3 regions of the Staphylococcus sp. 231237_7MaSpsaltlick genome follow, and region 2 is predicted to be linked to each of the others. Evidence: riboswitches for the same ligand, from Rfam matches in the RefSeq annotation. Region 2 holds a riboswitch; each other region holds the start of a gene.
What was found. Region 2 has a riboswitch for S-adenosylmethionine ahead of ACF91D_RS06245 (methionine ABC transporter ATP-binding protein). Riboswitches for the same ligand answer to the same signal wherever they lie in the genome.
Positions count from the first base shown of each region.

Region 1: it holds a riboswitch for S-adenosylmethionine, as region 2 does, so the genes downstream of both, ACF91D_RS16460 (Na+/H+ antiporter NhaC family protein) here and ACF91D_RS06245 (methionine ABC transporter ATP-binding protein) in region 2, are expected to answer to the same signal.
Region 3: it holds a riboswitch for S-adenosylmethionine, as region 2 does, so the genes downstream of both, ACF91D_RS02475 (aminotransferase class I/II-fold pyridoxal phosphate-dependent enzyme) here and ACF91D_RS06245 (methionine ABC transporter ATP-binding protein) in region 2, are expected to answer to the same signal.

Region 1 is NZ_JBICNX010000008.1:83,479-91,236, reverse strand. It holds gene hutI (imidazolonepropionase) at 1-174, shown strand, start outside; gene ACF91D_RS16480 (SulP family inorganic anion transporter) at 522-1,634, shown strand; gene ACF91D_RS16475 (amidohydrolase) at 1,641-2,765, shown strand; gene ACF91D_RS16470 (SDR family oxidoreductase) at 2,849-3,730, shown strand; gene ACF91D_RS16465 (flavin reductase family protein) at 3,796-4,407, shown strand; SAM riboswitch class I at 4,549-4,647, shown strand; partial or broken gene ACF91D_RS16460 (Na+/H+ antiporter NhaC family protein) at 4,751-6,055, shown strand; gene ACF91D_RS16455 (SRPBCC family protein) at 6,300-6,806, shown strand; gene ACF91D_RS16450 (MurR/RpiR family transcriptional regulator) at 7,341-7,758, opposite strand, start outside.
Region 2 is NZ_JBICNX010000003.1:69,203-76,960, reverse strand. It holds gene aroD (type I 3-dehydroquinate dehydratase) at 8-727, shown strand; gene ACF91D_RS06275 (nitroreductase family protein) at 795-1,334, shown strand; gene ACF91D_RS06270 (thioredoxin family protein) at 1,401-1,721, opposite strand; gene ACF91D_RS06265 (arsenate reductase family protein) at 1,864-2,217, shown strand; gene gcvH (glycine cleavage system protein GcvH) at 2,392-2,772, shown strand; gene ACF91D_RS06255 (toprim domain-containing protein) at 3,070-3,462, shown strand; gene ACF91D_RS06250 (thioredoxin family protein) at 3,459-3,758, shown strand; SAM riboswitch class I at 3,814-3,921, shown strand; gene ACF91D_RS06245 (methionine ABC transporter ATP-binding protein) at 4,005-5,030, shown strand; gene ACF91D_RS06240 (methionine ABC transporter permease) at 5,023-5,718, shown strand; gene ACF91D_RS06235 (MetQ/NlpA family ABC transporter substrate-binding protein) at 5,741-6,553, shown strand; gene ACF91D_RS06230 (hypothetical protein) at 6,780-6,902, opposite strand.
Region 3 is NZ_JBICNX010000001.1:499,449-507,206, forward strand. It holds gene copZ (copper chaperone CopZ) at 1-185, shown strand, start outside; gene ACF91D_RS02470 (D-lactate dehydrogenase) at 477-1,475, opposite strand; gene ACF91D_RS02475 (aminotransferase class I/II-fold pyridoxal phosphate-dependent enzyme) at 1,502-2,659, opposite strand; SAM riboswitch class I at 2,719-2,828, opposite strand; gene ACF91D_RS02480 (aggregation-promoting factor C-terminal-like domain-containing protein) at 3,035-3,766, opposite strand; gene ACF91D_RS02485 (PTS sugar transporter subunit IIC) at 4,293-5,336, opposite strand; gene ACF91D_RS02490 (6-pyruvoyl trahydropterin synthase family protein) at 5,667-6,092, opposite strand; gene ACF91D_RS02495 (DUF488 domain-containing protein) at 6,228-6,581, shown strand; gene ACF91D_RS02500 (M23 family metallopeptidase) at 6,687-7,271, opposite strand; gene ACF91D_RS02505 (nucleoside hydrolase) at 7,592-7,758, opposite strand, start outside.

The DNA of each region.
Region 1 (7,758 bases), on a different contig from region 2:
GCAGCAAAAGCAATTGATGTTGATGCTGGTACAATTAATAAAGGTGATAAAGCAAATATTGTTGTTTGGGATGCACCAAACCATGAATATATTCCGTATCATTATGGCGTAAACCATGCTCAAAAAGTTATTAAAGATGGTAAGGTCATTGTAGATAATTCATTTGAATTATAATACGTTAAGACAGTTTAGACATTCATTTCACAATGTTTCAGTTTGTTAGATTGTCTAACTTGAAAGTAATTTTTGAAGCATGAATTTTATAATGAAATAAATATGCGAATTAATGGGGCGACGAAATCTGTTTGTAAGATTAATAGATTCACGTCCCATTTTTTGTTTTTTGAGATTTTTAAAATATTTAATACATCATTAATGTAACGGTAAAAAATTACAAATCAGAGTTTATTAAATATTTTGACAATTATGATAATATGGATGCAAGGGGGATAGGAGGTGCGCAACGTATGGAAAAAAATACTTATCTCACACAATGAACGCATAATTTAAAGCATAATGTATTGGTTGGTATACTATTAGCATTGTCATTAATACCTGGTGCAATTGCTTTTTCATTTATTGCTGGTGTGAGTCCTTCTATTGGATTAATGAGTACAGGTATTATTATGATTGTCATAAGTATTGTCGGCGATCGTTCATTAATGATATCAGCTCCAAGCAGTGGTGTTTCACTGATAGTTGCCCCTTTGGTTTCGGATTCCGGATTAGTCGGTCTAATTATGGCAACGTTTATCATGGGACTAACTCAAATTATATTTGGTTTATGTCGAATGAATCGGCTTATTGATATCGTACCTCAAGGTGTTGTAATTGGCTTTATGAATGCGTTAGGTATAATATTATTATCATCTCAATTAGAGCATATTTTTCCATCTACAATAACGACATATGGTATCGTAGTTGTTTCGTTTGTGATGATTTGGGTGTTACCCAAAATTACAAATCAAATTCCATCCCCTTTGATAACGATAGTGGTAATGTCTATCGTTACTTGGCTATTCCAATTAAATAGTGAATTAGTGAAAGATATCTCTATGGTTCAACTCGATTTCAATTTATTTGTTATGTGTGATCATATAATGAATCGCCAATTATGGTTGACTGCATTGATTTATGGTATTGCGATGGCTATAGTTGCAACAATTCAAAACGCACTTACCGAGCAAGTGTTAGATCAACTTACGAAAGTTGAAAGTGATGTGAGCAAGGAATCTATAGGTCAAGGGATTGCCAATATTATCACGAGTTTCTTAGGTGGATATGGTGGAAGTGCACTTGTAGGTCAATCGCGATTCAATATTGCTATGGGTGGCAGTTCTAGAGTGTCTTCATTAATTACTGGAAGCTTTTTATTGCTCAGTATCTATCTGTTTGGGTCATTATTGATTCAAATCCCTATGGCAGTATTAGCAACTGTACTGATAACCATTGCATTTAGCACATTTGATAGAAGAACGATTGCATATATAAAGCAAGCGCCAGTGTTGCATGGAAGCACAGTTTGCTTAACAATATGTATTATTTTAGTTACGAACAATTTGGCAATGGGAGTAATTGTAGTAACGCTTTGTTACTATTTAATAAAAAATGTAATAAATAAAGAAAGGACGTGACATAACATGCCACAATATGAAGATTATATAAATTGGAGAAGAACGTTTCATCAGTATCCTGAATTATCAGAGTATGAATATGAAACGACGAAAAGGTTGCGTCGTATATTAGAATCATATGATATAACAATTTTAGATTTACCATTAGAAACGGGTTTAGTCGCGGAAATCGGTCAAGGAGATTCATTTGTAGCAGTAAGAACAGACATTGATGCTTTACCAATTAATGAACAAGTAGAGAATGAATTTGCTTCTACAAATGAAGGCGTAATGCATGCATGTGGTCATGATATACATATGGCAAGTATCTTGGCCGTAGCAACTCGTTTGAAGGAAGTAGAGTCAGATTTAAATGGAAGAGTAAGATTTATTTTCCAACCAGCAGAAGAATTAGGTTATGGAGCGTTTTATATTACAGATACCAAAGCGATTGATGGTGCTAAAGCAGTATTAGGTTATCATAACTATCCTACATTAGATATTGGCGAGTTTGCAGTGAAATCGGGTGTTATCACATCATCAGTGGATCGTTTTGAATATAAGATAAAGGGAACAGGTGCACATGCAGCAAAACCTGAACAAGGGAATGATCCTGTCATTGTATTAGGTCAATTGATAAATAGTGTACAATCTATTGTCAGTCGTAATATGTCAGCATTTGACAATGCTGTCGTAACAATTGGTGAGGTTTCAAGCGGTAATACTTGGAATGTTATTGCTGATCATGCCTATGTACAAGGTACGGTAAGAAGCTTTGACGAAGATAAAAGAAATGAAATTGAACAACGATTAAAAGCAATTGGCGATGGATTAGCCAAAGCCTTTAATGTTGAAATAGAAACAATCTACCACCGTCTCCCTGGTGCTGTCGTTAATGATGAAAAATTGACAAATGACGCCATTACCGTTGCAAAAGAAGTAGGTTACAACGTAAGTATTATGGACGAACCGTTAACAATTGGCGAGGATTTTTCTGGATTCTCTCAACAATACCCAAGCGTATTTGTCTTTATTGGCTCAAACAGTGAATATGATTTACATCATCCGAAGTATGATCCGGATGAGCGTATTTTAGAAAAGGTACCAGATTATTTTGTTACTTTTGTACAAAAGCTATTAAATGAAGTTTAATTATAATTAGTGCTATTTTGTATTAATCAGAAACATATTGGGTATTGAATATATAAGTAAAATGTATTAAGGAGTGTTTACTTATGTCTGCTCAAGATCCTAGAAAGAAATTTTCAAACAAAGATTTTCCAAAGCAAGAACAACCTGTTCCTGGACTACAACAACAATTAGATCCTCAACCAGATTGTGGAGAATCATCATATACAGGCCATCATAGATTAGAAGGTTATAAAATGTTAGTAACTGGTGGTGATTCTGCAATAGGTCGTGCTGCTGCAATTGCGTATGCAAAAGAAGGTGCCGATGTTGCAATTAATTACCTCCCTGATGAACAAGTCGATGCTGAAGAAGTGAAACAGGTAATTGAAGCTGCTGGCAGTAAAGCAGTGCTTATACCGGGTGATATTCGAAATGAACAATTTAACTATGACTTGGTTGCACAGGCACATCAAGAATTAGGTGGATTGGACAATGTGACGTTAGTCGCTGGTCATCAGCAATATCGAGAAAGTATCAAAGGCTTTGATACAGCTTCCTTTACAGAAACCTTTGAAACGAATGTTTATCCTATATTTTGGACAGTACAAAAGGCGATAGATTATTTAAAACCCGGAGCAACGATTACATTGACATCTTCTGTTCAAGGTTATAATCCAAGTCCAATATTGCATGATTATGCTGCAACCAAAGCGGCAATCATTTCATTGACCAAAAGTTTATCTGAAGAATTAGGTGAACAAGGTATACGTGTTAATTGTGTTGCACCTGGTCCATTCTGGTCACCGTTACAAATCTCAGGAGGACAACCTCAATCGAAGATACCGACCTTTGGTCAAAAGTCAGTACTTGGACGTGCAGGTCAACCTGTTGAGTTAGCAGGTGTATATGTCCATCTCGCAGCTGAAGAATCTAGCTATACAACTGGTCAAGTGTATGGTGTTACAGGCGGAACCCAAATAGATTAAACAACAAAAAGTTAGAAAATCTGGAAGTTGATTTTCTAACTTTTTATTTATGAGGAGTAGAACAAATGAAAAAATTCGAAGCAGCAAAGTTAACAAAGCAACAAAACTATAAGTTATTGAGTGGTAGTGTTATCCCAAGACCCATTGCATTTGTAACATCACAAGATGACAAGGGCATGCTCAATGCAGCCCCTTTTAGTTTCTTTAATGTGGTCAATAGTGCGCCACCGATGATTATGCTATCAACAACTCGAACGGCAGGCAAAAGGAAGGATACTTCCTTAAATATCGAAGCAACTGAAGCATTTGTTGTGCATATAACAGATGAAGCTACTGTAGAACAAATTAATCGTACAGCAGCTCCAATTGCAAGGTCATTGAATGAATTAGAACGAACAGACTTAACATGCGTTGATTCTGATATCGTATCTGTACCTGGGATTGAACAAGCTAAGATACGCTTAGAGTGTAAATTGGATAGAATTATTCCCTTAGGTGATAAACAAGAGGGATCTGATTTAATTATTGGAGAAGTTGTGATGTTTCATATTGATGATACAGTTTATATAGAACCGCATAAGATTGATTCTAAAGCATTAGGAGCTGTGAGTCGGTTAGCTGGAAATAATTATGCGAATCTTGGACAATCTTTTATCATTGAACGTCCAACAGAATAGTAATGCACATGTTACATCATCAATGTCTACTCTGTAGTTGTTTATTAAAGGAATAAGTTTGACAAAGTTCAGATTAAATATTAATATTTAGCAGTATTTGACGTTAACATTCAAGAGTTCTTGTAGTAAAAAAATAAAACATACTTATCAAGAGAAGTGGAGGGACTGGCCCTATGATACTTCGGCAACATGTAAAAGCGTGTGCCAAATCCAGTAGCAACTATTGCTAGAAGATAAGGAGCTTAAATTAACTCTTTTCTTCAAATGGATGAAAAGAGTTTTTAATTTTTATAAGATATTAAACCGTTAAATCATAATTGATATCAAAGGAAGTAGGTTGAATATGAAAGAGCAGTATAAAGGCAATGCTTGGGCATTGATTCCTTTAATCGTCTTTGTGGCGATGTTTCTAGGTGTTGGTATAGCGACGGGTGATTTCACGACAATGCCATTAAACGTTGCAATTATTGTGGCCTCTATCATTGGCTTGTTATAAAATAGAAAAGAATCGTTTCAACAGAAAGTTGAAATATTCACGAAAGGTGCAGGACACTCTAACATTGTGTTAATGATGTTGATTTTCCTATTGGCTGGTGCCTTTTCACAAACAACGGAAGATATGGGTGGTGTAAAATCCACTGTTAATCTAGGTTTATCAATTATTCCAGAAAATTTAATCATAGTAGGCTTATTTATTATTTGTATGTTTGTGTCTGTTTCTATGGGTACATCTGTAGGAACAGTTGCTGCAATCGCACCTGTAGGCTTCGGATTGAGTCAAGCAACAGATGTATCAACGGCGATTACAATGGCTACAGTTGTAGGTGGTGCGATGTTTGGTGATAATCTATCGATGATTTCTGATACGACAATTGCCGCAGTACGCACACAAAAGACAAAAATGAGTGACAAATTTAAAGTAAATATAAAAATAGTACTTCCTGGGGCAATACTGACTATTATTGCACTATGGTTTTTAACAAATGGTGCACATATCGATGCGACTAAAAATTATGATTATAATATAATTAAAGTTATACCATATTTATTGGTACTTATACTGGCATTAGTAGGAATTAATGTAATCATTGTCTTAATTGGTGGTACTTTACTATCTGCGATTATAGGATTGGTTGATCATTCATTTGGCTGGAAAGGGCTATTAAGTTCAATATCAAAAGGTATTGTCGGCATGGAAGATATTGCAATTATTGCATTGTTAATTGGTGGTTTAGTTGCGTTGATTCAACATAATGGAGGCATTACGTGGTTATTAAATTTTGTGCGTAATAGAGTTAAATCGAAACGTGGAGCAGAACTGGGTATTGCCGGATTGGTAAGTGCTGCAGATATTGCTACAGCGAATAATACGATTTCTATACTTATGGCCGGTCCTTTAGCTAAAGACATCGCTGATGAATACGATGTCGATCCTCGAAAGTCGGCAAGTATTTTAGATATGTTTGCTAGTTGTTTCCAAGGGCTTTTACCTTATAGTCCACAAGTTATAGCAGCTGCTGGCGTTGCATCCATATCACCATTTGATTTAGTTCCATACGCTATTTATCCGGCGTTATTAGGTGTCTGTGGTTTAGTAGCAATTTTCTTTAGATTACCGAGATTAGATAAGAAAAAGCGTAAAGCATAGCTAGATTGTTAGATTCACATGCTAATGTTTAATTGTATATTTTAAATTAATGTATAATAAACAATAACGTTATTTACTAACTTTAAATTCTGTAAATAGATGTAATGAAAATAGAAATACTAAGTAAGTGTAATAAATATTTAGATTTATATTTGTTTAACTTAATCGAAATAAAAGGATTATTGTTTAGAACTTACCTAGAATGAGTTAAAATATCCTTAAGAGTGAAAGTAGGTGAACAATCGTGGCAAGATATAATATTGAAAATGAAAATGTTGAGATACAACTTGAACGATTATTTAAAGTCGAGCCTGAATTATTATATCAAGCGTGGACAGATCAACGTTTTTTAAAGCAATGGTTTATGACATCTGAGCGAACGAATAAAACAATACAGGTTGATGCAAATCAGAATGGAACGTATAAAATTGTCGACGTTAGAAAAGGTAAGGAAAATATAGTCCAAGGAAGCTTTATCACATTAACACCTTACGAATATATTGTAATGACAATAGGCATGCCTGAACTGAGTGATTCTGAAGATACTATAGAAGTAGAAATATTTGAACGCGAACCAGGCATCACACAAATGGTATTTACGTATAATGCTGTAGTACCAAGAGAAAGAAGATTTACAACATTAGAATATAAACAAAAGAAAAAAGAGTATCATGATTCTACTGCCCATGGCTTTGAAATGTTATTTGATAAGTTACAAATCGCATTAGAAGATTTTGAAGCAGAAATGTAATTAATCTTAGTAGGTTAAAGTGCTTTATTAAAATATATTGGAGAGTCATTACTCATTTTCTAAATAAGATGTCTAGAGATTTAAAACTCTGACTAATAAATTAAGGTGATTTCTATTGCAATAATAATAGAAATCACCTTTTTTATAGAAAAGAAAAAAGAGTATCATGACATAAATACAAATAAGTAAATCGTTTTTTAGTGTATATGAGATTGTGTGCGAGACTCCTAAGGGAACAGGACAAGCTGAAGACTACAGGCTGAAGCCGTCCCCTAGGAAAGCGAGCAAAGTAATAAAAAAAGAATGACAAAATGAAAATAAGTAAAGAAAAAAGCGTATTATGACATAATACAAATAAGTAAATCGTTTTTTAGTGTATATGAGATTGTGTGCGAGACTCCTAAGGGAACAGGACAAGCTGAAGACTACAGGCTGAAGCTGTCCCCTAGGAAAGCGAGCAAAACAATCTTTTAAAAAAATACCAACCCGAAAGACGCATTCAATCTTGGGTTGGCATGCCATTTTTAGATTAGCTTAAATCTGAATCTGTAATTCACCATTTTCAATTCTCTCATTATATTTACGTAATAATGTCTCGAAAAAGATATGATAACTAATAAAACTTGAATAATCAGTGCCATCTTGAAGGAAAAAAGTATTACTAGACACGTAAATATTATAATTTGCCTTTTGAGCTAACGAGTTATCTTTTAAATTTGTAATAGAAATAAAGTAATGATGACGCAAACGTAGCAAATTCGTAATACCTTCTAACTGTTTAGATTCTCCAGATAATGAAATAATAAAGAACAAGTCTTTCGACGTTGTTTTATTTAAAATCATCTTGAATTCATGGGGATCATGCAAAACAATAATATTCTTATGCACAGTAAGTAAGATACGCTGCGCTTCTTGTGCGACATTCATTTGGGCTAATCCAGTACCGTAGAGA
Region 2 (7,758 bases):
ACATATAATGACAAAAGTCGATATTGCTGTGACGATAGCTCCAGAAAACAAAATAACTGAAGAAACACTACAACAATTAAAACTGTATAGTGACTCATTTGAAATTATTGAATTGCGCATAGATCAGTGGCAAGCGTACAATAATGAATTATTGGAGCAAACTATTGAGTCAATAAAAGAGTTGAATATCAATAAACGATTATTGGTGACTTATAGAACGCAATCACAAGGTGGTGCAGGAACACTTGAAGATGATAATTATAGACAATTGTTATTCAATATTAGCAATGTCAATGGTGTTGATTTACTAGATATTGAATTTGACAAGTCTGTTAACAGAGATTTATTCATAGCACTTGTAAATGATGTGGAATCACAAGGTGTGGAAACTGTATTGTCATATCATGATTTCAAACAAACGCCGCCTATAGAAGAATTAAAGCATTTATATTTTAAAATGCATCAATTGTCACCAAGCTATATCAAGGTTGCTGTGATGCCACATGACAAGATGGATGTGCTACGCTTGTTAGAAGTGGTTTCTGAAACCGCTGATACAGTATCAGAAAAGGTGATTGGCATATCAATGTCTAAATTAGGTATTGTTTCAAGGACTGCGCAAGGTGTATTTGGTGGAGTAGTTTCCTATGGTTGTTTGGATACACCGAAAGCACCTGGTCAAATTCATGTTGAAACATTGAGAGCACAGTTGAATCTATATGAGTAATTTGAAAATATCGTCATTCTACATTATAATTGATAATAGTTATCAATAGAGAAAGGGCGATATAACTATGGAACTGCAAGAGGCTATTTCACAACGTAGAAGTGTAAAAATCTTTAAGAGAGATATGACTATAGATGAAGATGCATTATATGATGCGATTAAAAAGGCTGCTGATGCACCTAACCATGGACACAGGGAACCGTGGAGAGTGATTCACGTTGCTAAAGATAGATTGGGAAATATGAGTAAACAACTAACTCAAATTGCGTTTCATGATAAACCGAAAAAGCAAGAAGATCACTATCAAGTCGTTACTAATTTAGGTGGTATGTTGGTCTTGATTTTAAAGGAAGACCCTCATCAATTAGAAGGTTTAGAAGATCATTTGGCGTTTGGTGCTTATGTACAAAATTTAATGCTATTGTTGCATGAAGCAGGAATAGGTACATGTTGGAAGACGCCGCCTTATATTTTTGACAAAGAAGTCCAAGCTCTATTTAATATTCAGGAAAACGAACGTTTACTAGGATTTTTATATTTAACTGACTTAGAAGATAAAATGAATTATAGACCACGACATACCGAAAATATAATTGAAAAGTTTTAGCCCATTAAAAAAGGAGTGAGACCAAGAAGTCTATATCAATAGATTTTAGTCTCACTCCTTAATTTATTATTTAAATGTTTCTGCTAAGAAAGATTCAACTTGTTCTGGTGATTTAGCATTTGCAGAATGTAAGTGTGCTAATTTATTTCCATCTTTAAATACGAGTAGACTTGGAATTCCCATCACTTCATTGTCTGCAGCTACATCTTCTAATTCATCTCTGTTAACTGTAAACCATTGGTAATCATTATATTTTTCAGTTATTGGATCAATCCACATATCCATAGCTTTACAATCAGGGCACCAGCCTGCTTCGAATTTAACAATGACTGGTTGATCACTTTGAATTGTCTCTTTAAATTGATCAGTTGTATTAATAGGTTGCATAATTAATTCTCCTTTTTGATAGATTAGTAATACTATTATAGCGAAATTATAATTCTAATAAAAAAAATTAGCTTAATAATTAGAGCGTTTTATGAATAAATTTGATATATTAGTGATAACTAGACATAGGAGGTACAGAATAATGATAAAATTTTACCAGTATCCTAATTGTACAACATGTAAAAAAGCAGCAAAATTCTTAAAAGACTATGGCGTTAGCTTTGAACCAATTGATATTGTACAACACACACCTACTAAGAGTGAATTTAAAGAAATTTTAGCTGGAACAGATATTGAAATTAATAAACTTTTCAATACGCATGGCGCAAAATACAGAGAGTTAGGTCTCAAAGATAAGATAAATGATTTAACAGATGATGAAAAACTAGATTTACTAGCTTCAAACGGTATGCTAGTTAAACGACCACTTGCTGTATCTGGTGATAAAGTGACTGTTGGCTTTAAAGAAGACGAATATAAACAAGTTTGGTTATAAGACAATATTAGTCATGGCAATCAAGTAAAGCATAATAAATTTACAAAAAATGAAAACGCTTTATAAAAATGAGCGAAAAACGGTTGAAGGTGCAATGTTATCCCACTTTATAGTTGCCCTAATACCTTTCATATGGCATCATGAATATGTAATAACATTTAGGAGGGGATACTCGTGGCAGTACCAAACGAATTAAAATATTCTAAAGAACATGAATGGGTAAAAGTTGAAGGAAATACAGCAACAATTGGTATTACTGAATACGCTCAAAACGAATTAGGAGATATCGTATTCGTTGAATTACCAGAAGTTGATGATGAAATTAATGAAGGCGACACTTTTGGTAGTGTTGAATCTGTAAAAACTGTTTCTGAATTATATGCACCACTTTCAGGTAAAGTACTTAGCTCAAATGATGAGTTAGAGGATAGCCCTGAGTTTGTAAATGAATCACCATATGAAAAAGCATGGATGATTAAAATTGAATTAAGTGATGAAAGCCAATTAGAAGATTTATTATCAGCAGAACAATATTCTGAAATGATTGGTGAATAAACATGACTGAAACTCCTTGATCCTTTGAATCTGGGAGTTTTATTTTTATATGTAAAAATAGTGCAAATTATATTAAGGGGATGAATAATCTTTAACAATATAAAAAGAAGATGTTATATGCCGTGGTAATGCATAAAATAGATGCAATAATTAAATGTGAACAATTAAGTTATAGTCACATTTATCTAGAGTGTGCAAAGGTTACATGATAAAAATGTAAATAATGTTTATGCTTATTAACTAATGTGAAAAACTTAATAGAAGAGAATAACTATCAACATTTAGAGGGTGGATATCATGACGATACTGAACCAAGTAATCATTGTCGAGGGGAAGTCCGACAAGAAGAGGGTAAAGCAAGTTATAGATCAGCCAATTGAAATTATTTGTACGAATGGTACAATGGGCGTTGATAAATTAGATGCAATGATTGAATCATTATATGGAAAACAAGTGCATATACTTGTTGATTCAGATAATGAAGGTGAAAAAATCCGTAAATGGTTTAAACGTTATTTAAGTGAAAGTCATCATATTAGAATTGATAAACAATATTGTGAAGTTGCAAAATGTCCAAAGCCATATCTCTCACGAGTCCTAGAAAAAAATGGATTTAAAGTAAAGGATGAAGAGAGCATGGCAAAGGCTCAAATAGATTATATAGCTGAAAGGGTTAGTTTATTAACATGAACGTAGCAAAAGAAACGCGTGTCGATATACATGAACACGATGATAAAGAGAAATCACTGGTGTTTGGCTATACACCTACGTGTGGAACATGTAAAATATCTGAACGAATGTTAGACATCGCTAATGAAATCTTACAATTACCAATTACGAAAGTGGATTTGAATTTTTATCCAGAATATAGCCAAAAGCACGAAATTCAATCTGTACCCGTACTATTAGTCATGTCAAAAGGACAAGAGATAAAGCGTATTTACGCATTTCAGTCGGTACCTTATTTATTAGAAAATTTAAAATAGTTATTGACGAATCTCTAGTGCGATGGTAGGATTATTGATAATTAAATAAATGAAACTCTTATCACGAGAGGTGGAGGGATGTGCCCTACGAAGCCCGGCAACCGTCTGTAACAGAAATGGTGCCAATTCACAAAAAGTCTTATTGGACTTTTGGAGATGAGAGAAGCGGCAAATGCTTTCTCTATTCTTCGGTGAACAAGGGAAAGCATTTTTTAATTGATAGAGCAATACAAGGAGGCAACTATGATGATTGAGTTAAATCAAATAGTGAAAAGGTACAAAACTAAGAAACAAGACGTACTTGCTGTAGATCATGTTGATTTAAGCATTCAATCAGGCTCAATCTTTGGGGTAGTTGGTTTTTCTGGTGCAGGAAAGAGTACTTTAATCAGACTCTTAAATAATCTCGAACAGCCTACTTCAGGAGACGTTATCATTGATGGCGATACTATAGGGAAACTATCAAAATCAGAATTACGTAAAAAACGTCAAAAAGTGAGCATGATATTTCAACATTTTAACTTACTATGGTCAAGAACGGTTTTAAATAATATTACGTTTCCATTAGAAATTGCAGGTGTTTCAAGATCAGAAGCGAAACAACGTGCACTAGAACTAGTGGAGCTAGTAGGATTGAAAGGTAGAGAGGACGCTTATCCGTCAGAACTATCTGGTGGTCAGAAACAACGTGTTGGTATAGCAAGAGCATTGGCTAATGAGCCGAATGTATTACTATGTGATGAAGCAACGAGTGCACTTGACCCCCAAACAACAGATGAAATCTTAGATTTGCTGTTGAAAATCAAGGAACAACGTAATTTAACAATTGTGATCATTACACATGAAATGCAAGTCATTAGACGCATATGTGATGAAGTAGCCGTGATGGAAAATGGCCGAGTAATTGAACAAGGTGCAGTAACATCTGTCTTTGAAAACCCACAACACGATGTGACAAAACGTTTTGTCAAAGATGATCTAAATGATGATTTTGATGAGTCTATTACTGATTTAGTACATATTGATGATAATTCGTATATCGTACGTTTAAACTTTACAGGTAATAATACGACTGAACCACTTATCTCATATATTACAAAAACACATGATATTGATGTGAATATATTAGAAGCCAATATCAAACATTCTAAAGACGGTTCCATCGGATTCTTGGTATTACATTTACCGTCATTAGATTCAGAAAAGTTCGAAAAGTTCAAAAATGATTTAGAAGCGCAACATGTTTCATTGGAGGTGTTAAAGCATGGGTAATTCATTTAGTGACATACTCCAAGAAATGATTACAATGCCAAATGTTCAATGGAGTGAGGTTTGGATTGCAACATACGAGACATTGTATATGACAATTGTTTCTACGATATTTGCATTTATCTTTGGTTTGATTTTAGGTGTGTTATTATTCTTATCTGCTAAAAGTGATTCGAAGGCAGCTAGAATATTTTATAATATTGTATCGTTCATTGTTAACTTGTTCAGAGCGATACCATTCATTATCTTGATATTACTATTAATTCCTTTTACAAGCTTAGTACTTGGAACAATTAGTGGACCTACTGGTGCTTTACCAGCACTAATTATCGGTGCTGCACCATTCTATGCACGATTAGTCGAAATTGCATTTAAAGAAATCGACAAAGGTGTTATCGAGGCAGCATGGTCAATGGGTGCAAATACTTGGACTGTAGTTAAAAAGGTATTAATTCCTGAAGCAATGCCAGCATTAATCTCAGGTATTACGGTTACTGCCATCGCATTAGTTGGTTCAACGGCAATTGCCGGAGTTATTGGTGCAGGTGGGTTAGGTAACTTGGCATATTTAACTGGATTTACCCGAAACCAAAATGATGTCATTTTAGTTTCAACTATTTTAATACTTATTATTGTCTTTATCATTCAATTTATTGGTGATTGGGCTACAAATAAGATAGATAAGAGATAAAATTAAAAGGAGACTTAACGATATGAAAAAATTATTTAGTTTTGCTTCGGTTTTAGTTCTTGCACTTGTTTTAGCAGCTTGTGGTAATGGCGGCGGGAAAGATAAGACCATTACAGTTGGAGCATCACCAGCGCCACATGCAGAAATTTTGGAAAAGGCTAAACCATTACTTAAAGACAAAGGTTATAACTTAAAGATTAAAACAATTAACGACTACACTACGCCAAATAAATTATTAAATAAAGGTGAATTGGATGCAAACTTCTTCCAACATACACCATATTTAAAAACAGATAAAAAAGACAAAGGTTATAAAATTGAATCTGCTGGTAACGTACACTTAGAACCAATGGCTGTATATTCTAAAAAATATAAAAGCTTAAAAGACTTACCAAAAGGTGCAACAGTTTACGTATCAAACAACCCAGCTGAAGAAGGTAGATTCTTAAAATTCTTCGTTGATGAAGGTTTAATCAAATTGAAAAAAGGTGTAAAACCTGAAGACGCAACATTTAAAGATATCACTGAAAACAAAAAAGATATTAAATTTAACAACAAACAATCTGCAGAATACTTACCTAAGATCTATCAAAACCAAAAAGCAGATGCTGTAATTATTAACTCAAACTTTGCTATCGATCAAAAATTAAGTCCACAAAAAGATTCAATTGTTGTTGAGAAAGCAAAAGATAATCCATATGCTAACTTAATCGCAGTTAAAGAAGGACATAAAGACGATAAGAAAATCAAAGCATTAATGGAAGTATTACATTCTAAAGAAATCAAAGACTACATTAATAAAAAATATGATGGTGCAGTAGTACCAGCAAAATAACATCATGAATTTAAGTAAACCCTTTAACCTTAATGGTTAGAGGGTTATTTTATTGCTAAATAAAACTGAAAAAGGGCAAAAAAGTGCAGAATGTGCAAATTATCGGAAATTGATCACAAAAAATACACTCCAATTTGGAGTTATTAAACTTGTTTTGTTATACGTGAACACTTTTATATGTTCTGTGATAGCAAACAAAAAGATGATTCCTTGCATAATCTAATAATTAATGCGCAGAGTCATCTTTTTCTTTTTCTCTTTTTTCTTCTTCTAACTCTTTAATGAGTTTTTCATTTTCTTTAATAAGCTCATCCAAGTTATAATCACCGTCAAGTTGCATAAATGGCATTTTCATCACTCTACTTAAAATTTATTTTTTTAGGTGTTCCTTTTTTAGCTTCTTCAAGACCTTGTTTCAGTTCTTCCATTAATTCCTCGTAAGTCATTTCGCCATCTAGTCGGATAATTTCCATATATTCATCCCCATCACTCTACTTAAAATTTATTTATTTGTTGTCTCTTTTTTTGCATCTTCGATAGTCTGTTCAAGTATTGCAATCAGCTCATCATAAGATAATTCTCCATCTAATTGCAACGGTTTCATTTTTTATCATTTCGCTTTAAATATTGTAAGTTAATAATACAATGTTACCCAAATTTAGTAAATATAATCTGTAAGAATAATGAAGTTATGGAAGAAATGCGACTCCTTAGTAAATGTTTAAATATAAATTAAAGTGTATACATTAATATTAAAGGGCGATTAATTATATTATATTGCTACTTAAAATTATGTAATAAGTGATAATAATAGATACAAATGAGGTGCGTATTTATGAATGTTGGACTGATATTAGTAATAGTTATTTGTTGTGGGTTATTGCCTGTAATTATTTCAATAAATGAAAAGAAGAAAAAATAGTTCCTGCCGTATAAAAGTTTGGAAGTTTGAGTCATATTAATTGTGTGCAAGAACTGTTGTATCAACATTGTGCTATAGCGTAGTGGTGTGTATGAAAGCAAATGGTCAAGTTATAAGGTCGATTTGAACAGGATGTGTTGAAGTGTGTAGTGGTCAGTTGAAAGCCATCTGACTATTAATAGTATCGTAAATAAATTTATTGTTAGTACATAAATAAAAAAAGAACAAACACTCAATAAATGAGATGTCTGTTCCTTAAAAAGAATCTTCAATTACTTAACTT
Region 3 (7,758 bases), on a different contig from region 2:
TAGAAGGAATGAGTTGTGAACACTGTAAACATGCAGTAGAAAGTGCACTAACAAATCTAGATGGTGTATCAACAGCTGATGTTAATCTTGATCAAGGTAATGTTAAAGTTGATTATGATGATAACAAAGTCGCAGCACCAAACATGTATGAAGCAATAGAAGAGCAAGGTTATGACGTAAAATAATATCTCAAAAACTTATCAAATATAAGTATCTTTGCTGAAATAAAAACGTAAGACACTTAACCCTTGTTCTCAAAGTAAAGTGGCTAGGACATATATAATGTCTCGGTCTCAACTTAGTGTAATAGCAGTAGCTGACTGAGTTGAAAAAACTTTTAAATCGAGCTTTTTCAACTCTAGTCCTCCTTGCCGGGAGTGAGACAGAAATCTTTTCTAAAAAATTAGTTTTCTGTCGCACTCCCTTTTTATATTTAAAATAGCTTACGATTTAAGACATACACACTTGCCTACTTATTAATTTACACGTAATTTAGTATCACCAGTCTTAATAACATCGACTGTCGCATCTAAAGCATCCACAATGAGATTTTCAACGGCTGCATCTGTGTAAAAGGCAATATGAGGTGAAACAATAACATCTTGACGTTCGATAAGTTGCTTTAATACCTCGTCCTCTAATTCAGAATTTCGTTGATCACTTGGAAACAATCCCTTTTCGCCTTCATATGTATCAAGTGCTACACCTTTTAAAATACCGTTATCTAGCGCATGTAATAGCGCACTAGTTTTTACAATGGAACCTCTAGCACAATTGATAAATACTGATCCTCGTTTAAATTCATTAAACAATATATCATCAAATAAATAATCATTATCCTTACTTGCAGGGATATGCACCGTAACAATATCTGCCTCTTTTACAGCTTCTTCTATACTATTTGTATAAGTTAAAAATGACTTATAACTGTCCTGCGGCGCAATATCATAAGCAATAACTTCAGCTTCAAAACCTTGCGCAAATATTTTGGCAACAATTGAACCGATGCGACCAGTTCCTATAACTGCAACTTTCAAGTCTTTAATAGAGCGTGATAAGATAGCTGGTTGCCATCTAAAATCATATGAAGCTGTTTTTTGTTGGATATCATTGTAGTTTCTAACCAGATTAAGTGCTTGTGATACCGTATATTCAGCAATTGAATGTGGCGAATAAGATGGTACGTTAGAAATAATTAAATCATATTTTTGAGCTAACTCGAAATCATATATATCAAAACCAGCACTTCGTTGCGCAATCTGTTTAATACCAAATTCATGTAACTTGCGGTATACATCTTCATCAAAAGGAATTTGCTGTGATATTGAAACACCATCAAACCCTTTTACGCGATCGACAGTTTCTGATGAAAGTAGTGCTTCATCTAAATCAACATTTATATTGTGTTTTGTAGACCATGCTTTAATATAAGGTATATCTTCTTCTCTTACTCCAAAAATTTTAATACTTGTCATAAGTTAATCACTCCAATCAGATTATTCTATTCATAAAGGTGCTTAAGCGATTGTATTCTTTTTGCAGCTTCTAGTAACGATGCATCATCTAACGCTAAAGAAATACGCACATAATGTTCCCCGTGTTCTCCAAATGGTATACCTGGTGCAACAAGGATTGACTGTTCTTGTAATAAATAATCAACAAAACTTTCTCCATTAAAGTTTTTAGGTGTCCGTAACCATAAGAAAATACCACCTTTCATTGGCTCAAAAGGTATATTTGCTTGTTGTAATTTAGCTTCAAACTCATCTCTACGACGTTTAAATGTTAAATTTTGTTCGTCTAAAAAAGCATCGTAGTTATTCAAAGCGTATGTTGCTGCGTCTTGCAATGCACCAAACATACCTGCGTGCGTATGTGATTGATATTTCTTTAATGCTTGTATGATGTCTTTGTTTCCAACAGCAAAGCCAACACGAAATCCTGACATGTTATAACCTTTTGATAGTGAGAATATTTCTATTGCTAGATCTTTTGCTCCTTCTGACTGCAATATGCTAGGATTTTTAGCATCGAAGCCAAATGCACTATATGCAAAATCATGAACAATCTTTGTCTTTGTTCCTTTAAAACGTTCAATCGCTTCATCAAATACTGATTTTGTAGCAACTGAACCTGTCGGGTTATTTGGATAAGTCAAATAAACTAAACGTGTATTGAGTAATGTTTCTTTGCTTATTTTGTCCCACTGAGGTAAATAATAAGGTGGTTCCAAAACGAGTGGTTGTGGTTGTGCATCGGCAAGTAATACTCCAGCTTTATAATCTGTATAGCCTGGATCTGGTAACAACACATTTTCTCCAGGATTCACGATACATGTAGGTAAACCTACAAGACCATTTTTAGTACCATATAAAATGCACACCTCATCTTCTTTATCTAATTCAACTTGAAATTGTCTTTGATAAAAATCTACTATTGCTTGCTTAAATGAGTCTTTACCATGGAAAGCAACATACTTTTGATTATCAGGCTGACGTAGCGCATCAGCAAAACAGTCAATAATTCCTTTGGGAGTTTCACCATCAGGAATACCTACAGCCATATTAATTAATGGTAAAGGACCATGTTCTACTTTCTGTCCCATTGTTTTTGCAAAATAACTATCTGGTATCTGTGCCAATCTATCCGAAATTGCCATAAAACTCCTCCTATTAAAAAAACTATATGCCGACCTGTGTGGCATATAGTTACACATGTCACCTATCTTTCAAGCACAAATGCTTGTTGGAAGTAGCACAGTACTTTTATATCAAAGTCTGTTGCTGAAGCTTCATCAGGCCAAATCCCTCAGCTTCTCTGGATAAGTTTATTTTAAATTATTATTAATTTTATCAGAATATTCACGCTTGTCAATCTAATTTCAAACAAAAAAATGACGTCAAAACCTTCATAAAAAAGAGGATTTCGACGTCACTTATATAAAATCTTAATAAAATAATACAACCCAGGACATAAATGCCTCGGGTTGTTCAATCTAAAATAACTCAATGTTTCTATTGAGTTATTTTAGATCCTACCACCATCCGTTAGCAGCACGGAAATTAATTGCTTCTTCCATTGATCCGTAACGGCTTTCACCGTAGTTAATCATACCTTTAGTTTGGCTAGCTACTGAACCAGTTCCCCATGATTCTTTAGTTTGACCTAAACCTCTGTAACCAGCTGGGTTAACTGCATTTGGGTTACCGCTTGATTCTGGCATTACAATTGAATTCCACATAGCTTCTGTACCACCAGCAGCTAAGAATTGAGCTTTAACTGATCCACCAGTTGATGCTGCTGATGTTTGAGCAGCTTTGTAAGTTCTAGTTGCAGCACTTGTTTGAGTATTAGAAGAAGCTTTAGGCGCTTCAACTGCTGCTACTGGAGTATTGCTTGATTGTTTTTGGACACTTACTTCACTAGCTGAAGTTTCGTTAGTGTTTGTAGTTGCTTGAGTAGTTACGTCTTGTACTGAGCTAGAAGTTGCACTTTGAGCACCTGCAGCTGTGTAATTCCATGACCAAGATTGACCATTTGAAGTGAATGTATATTCATTTCCACCTAAAACAAAGTTATAGTTATACGCGCCAGCGTGTAATGGTTTTTGGTTTAATTCTTCAGGATTGTTTTGAGCTAAATCAGCTAAATGCGCTTTGTCGATATTTTCTTCTGAAGCGTGAGCTTGATTGTGGTCTGCTGTTGTTGCATATCCTGTTACACCTAATGCTACTGCTAATGATGATGCTAAAATTGTTTTCTTCATAATTAAAAAATCCTCCAAATTAAAATCTTTTTAAGTAAAATTATATTTTCGTTAAATTATTTATCGTATGTGCTGAAATCGATTAATTTTTGTGTTTTATTTTTTCGCCACAAATAATATAACACATATTTCGGCTATTTATATTACACTTCCATAACAAAACTTTACAAAAGCAAAGGCGTTTTGTAACATTGAAACATTGCTGTTTTGTTTTGTAATGCATAATTCTCACGTTTTTTTCAAAATATATTGTGTATAGTGTTGTTATATTAAGCTTTATACTTTGTTCGTTGAATGACATCTCATAGTCTGAATTATTACAACCATCCTTTTTGTTACACAAATGTAAAATGACAAAAAGATAAAAAAATTATATTTTGGAGTGAAACTTGCAAATTTTTTTGTCTAAAATTAAAAAGGTCACTGTTATGTGGCCTTTTTATCAAATGTGATTCTTTTATACAATTTTCAAAACATTACATTATATTACAAAATAAACCATGCGTTTTAGCTATTATGTATAATTTTACGCTAAGAATTTGAAGATTTGTCTATCATATAATTTCAATGTCTTCATATAAAATGTATTTATCAAATATCCCATTACAAATGGAACTACAAAAAACGCAATAAATACATAAATTAAGTTCAATAATACTGAATGTTCCATAAATCTAAATGCACTTATTGGTCCAACAAGCCCAATAATTCCAAATCCTGCTGATTCTTTTGTCCCACCAATTCCTATTAGTGCGCCAACAAAACCAGTGACTAATGCATTTGTGAAAATTGGTAGTAAAATAATAGGATGCCTTACCATATTAGGTATCATCATTTTCACACCGCCTAAAAAGATTGTTATAGGTACTCCTGCTCTATTTACTTTTAACGTACCTGCAACTAACGCACCCTCACATGCCACAATTCCAAGTGAAGCAGAACCAGCCGCTAAACCACTAATACCTATAGCTAATGCAGTAGCTACAGTTGATATCGGTGAGATAATTATAAAACTAAATACTAATGCAATAAGCATAGACATCAATATTGGTTGCAATTCTGTAAATGTATTGACTAAATTACCAATACCAGTTGTAATCATTTGAACATATGGCAATATAAGAACGCCAATAAAGCTAGCTATAACACCTACAATAGTTGGCAGAATAATTAATGTTAAACTACCAAACTTTTCTCCAACAACTAGTATTAAAAACACCGCAATTGCTGCAGTAATCATTGTATTAATAAGATCTCCAACACCTACAAGCATCCAAGCACCATCTTTAAATTGCGCTGCGCCGCTACCCACAAAAGCAGAACTTGCGACAACAGCCGTTGCTAAAGGTGATAAGTTGAACCTCATTGCTATTAGCGCACCGACTAATAATGGTACAGTAAATTGAATACTTTCTACTACTTGTAATAATGTTTGGAAAATTTCGTACTTAGGCGCGAAAAGTTTGAATAGTTCTCCTAAAATAGCGTTAGGTATCAATCCTGCTACGATGGCAATGGCTACACCAGATAGTACATTATATAAAAATTGTTTTGGACTTACTTTAATCATAGAAGTTCCTCCTAAGCTGAAATAAATACTAATATATCATATTTTCTCAATTTTCAGAATATTATTTGGTTATTTTTCAAAAACATTTTTATAGCTTTAGGAGGAATTTTATATCTAAATAACAATCAAAATATCAATACCTGTAATCAAAAGACTGTAACAAAAAAGTAGGTATACAAAATCTCAATTTAAAAATTCGATTTCATTTACCTACTTCTATTTAGAATTAACATTTTTTTACAGTCGATAAGGTTGTTCTAGCATGAGTCTATATTTTATTTTAATAATGGTTTCACAAGGCTACGTCATTAAAACAAAATCTCAATTTTACTATTTCATCAAGTTCGCTGTTAGTACAAGGCCTTGAGATGACGTTTCGAAAAATTCTAATTTTTGTAATTGATGCTCGTTAGGTAAGTGTTTAGTAAATTGTTCCCATATCCATATAGCAATATTTTCAGCGGTTGTATTCATTTCAGGCAACGTGTCATTTACCAATTGACCATCTAAATACGGTTCAATTTCTTTTTGGTATAATTTATCGACTTCATTAAAATCTAATGCTAATCCATACTTATCGATATCTGATAAAATTTCAATATTAAATTTGTATTGTTGATCTGCTAAGTCTTTATACACTGTATTTGTAAAATAAATGCGATTATCACAAGTGAATTCAAAAAAATTTTTTATCAAAACTTGGCCCTTACGATATTGAAATTGAGTAGGTGGTTCAATATGATCAAATTTAGTCATTACGGTCACTCCTAACGTCATTTTTATTTATATACCCTTTTATATTATAACTACTTAATTATACATCTATGTTTTTCCTTCAATTTTTAAAGGTAATAGTATAACGAATAGCAAATATTTAAGGAGGTTTATTACATGACCGTATATATTCAAAGAATCTATGAAGACAAGCAACGAGACGGTTTACGAATACTTGTAGATCGCGTATGGCCTAGAGGTATATCTAAAGACGATGCAAATTTAGACCATTGGATAAAAGATGTAGCACCGACTTCTGAACTAAGAAAATGGTTTAACCATGACCCCAAATTATATGCTGCTTTTAAAGAAAAATATGAAAAAGAACTGCGTGATAATGCTGACCAAAAAGAAGCATTCGAAGAACTACAAAGTAAAGTTTCTGAGACAGATAAATACATTATTTTATTATTTGCCGCTAAAGATGAAAAATATAATCAAGCAGTGGTGCTCCAATCATTATTACAATAAATAATCATTATCATAGAAATTGAATATAAAACTACCGCTTATCCTATCAATGTCTTTTAGAATAAGCGGTAATTATTTTATAATGAAATTGTACATACACTATAGTCATTCTAGTTTGTATAAACTTTTCTCACCATCTGGCAAATTTTCAACAAAAGTTTTAGGATTTTCTGCATAATCATTACCTACTCCGCCATTCATTCTCTGAAAATGAAGGTGTGATCCGGTCGTTTGTTCTCCCGTATTACCAGAAAGTGCAATTATATCTCCCGCTTGCACCTCATCTCCTACATTAACTTTAAATTGGTTTAAATGCATATACCATTGATGATACTGTCCATTTGTTTCAGCTATTTGCACTACTTTGCCACCTAAGTCATTCTCAAATGTGCGGGTAACTTTGCCATCTGTTACAGCTTTAACCGGTGTGTCTTCAGGTAAATCATAATCGATCCCATAATGTTTCCCATCAAAACCACTAAACTCATATTCACCGAAATCTTCTGTTTCTCTGCTCCGATCAAAAAAGCCCGTATAAGAAGTCGAGCGTTCATTTTTATTGTTTTGGTTACTAAAGTCTGAAAAACTTTCATTTATACTTTTTTGTATATGATCTATATTCATTGTTAAGAAAATAAGTGGTACAACTATAATAGTTAATAATACAATTGTTTTTATCGTGTTTTTCACTAAATGAATCACCTTTTAATTAGTTTGATTGTTAATTAATAAGTATACTTTTTATATCTTTAAATCTCTAGTAATCCGCTTAAAAATAACCTCATACTTTAGTTTGACATAAAAATAGGAAGCGAAATAAAAAATTTAGCCAATTTCTTCTATTCGCTTCCAAATATAAACCGATACTATTCAATTATTATTTAGATGGCATTGTAACATAACTTAATAGTATACATATACAGTTTTCATCTATATTTTCATTATTTTGGCTGTGCTAATTACAATGTCAATTAAATAGGTTGTAACAAGTATTAGCTTTATGTTAGTTATTAGTCATCACTATAACTTTTGAGTATATCTTCCATTATAACCCATATGCGTTCAACATCTACTGCAGTAGCAAAGTATGCATTCTTCTCACCATTAGTAATATCATTTAAGTCAATCGCCATTGTTCCATAGGTAAGTGCACTATGGTGTTCTATATCAATATGCG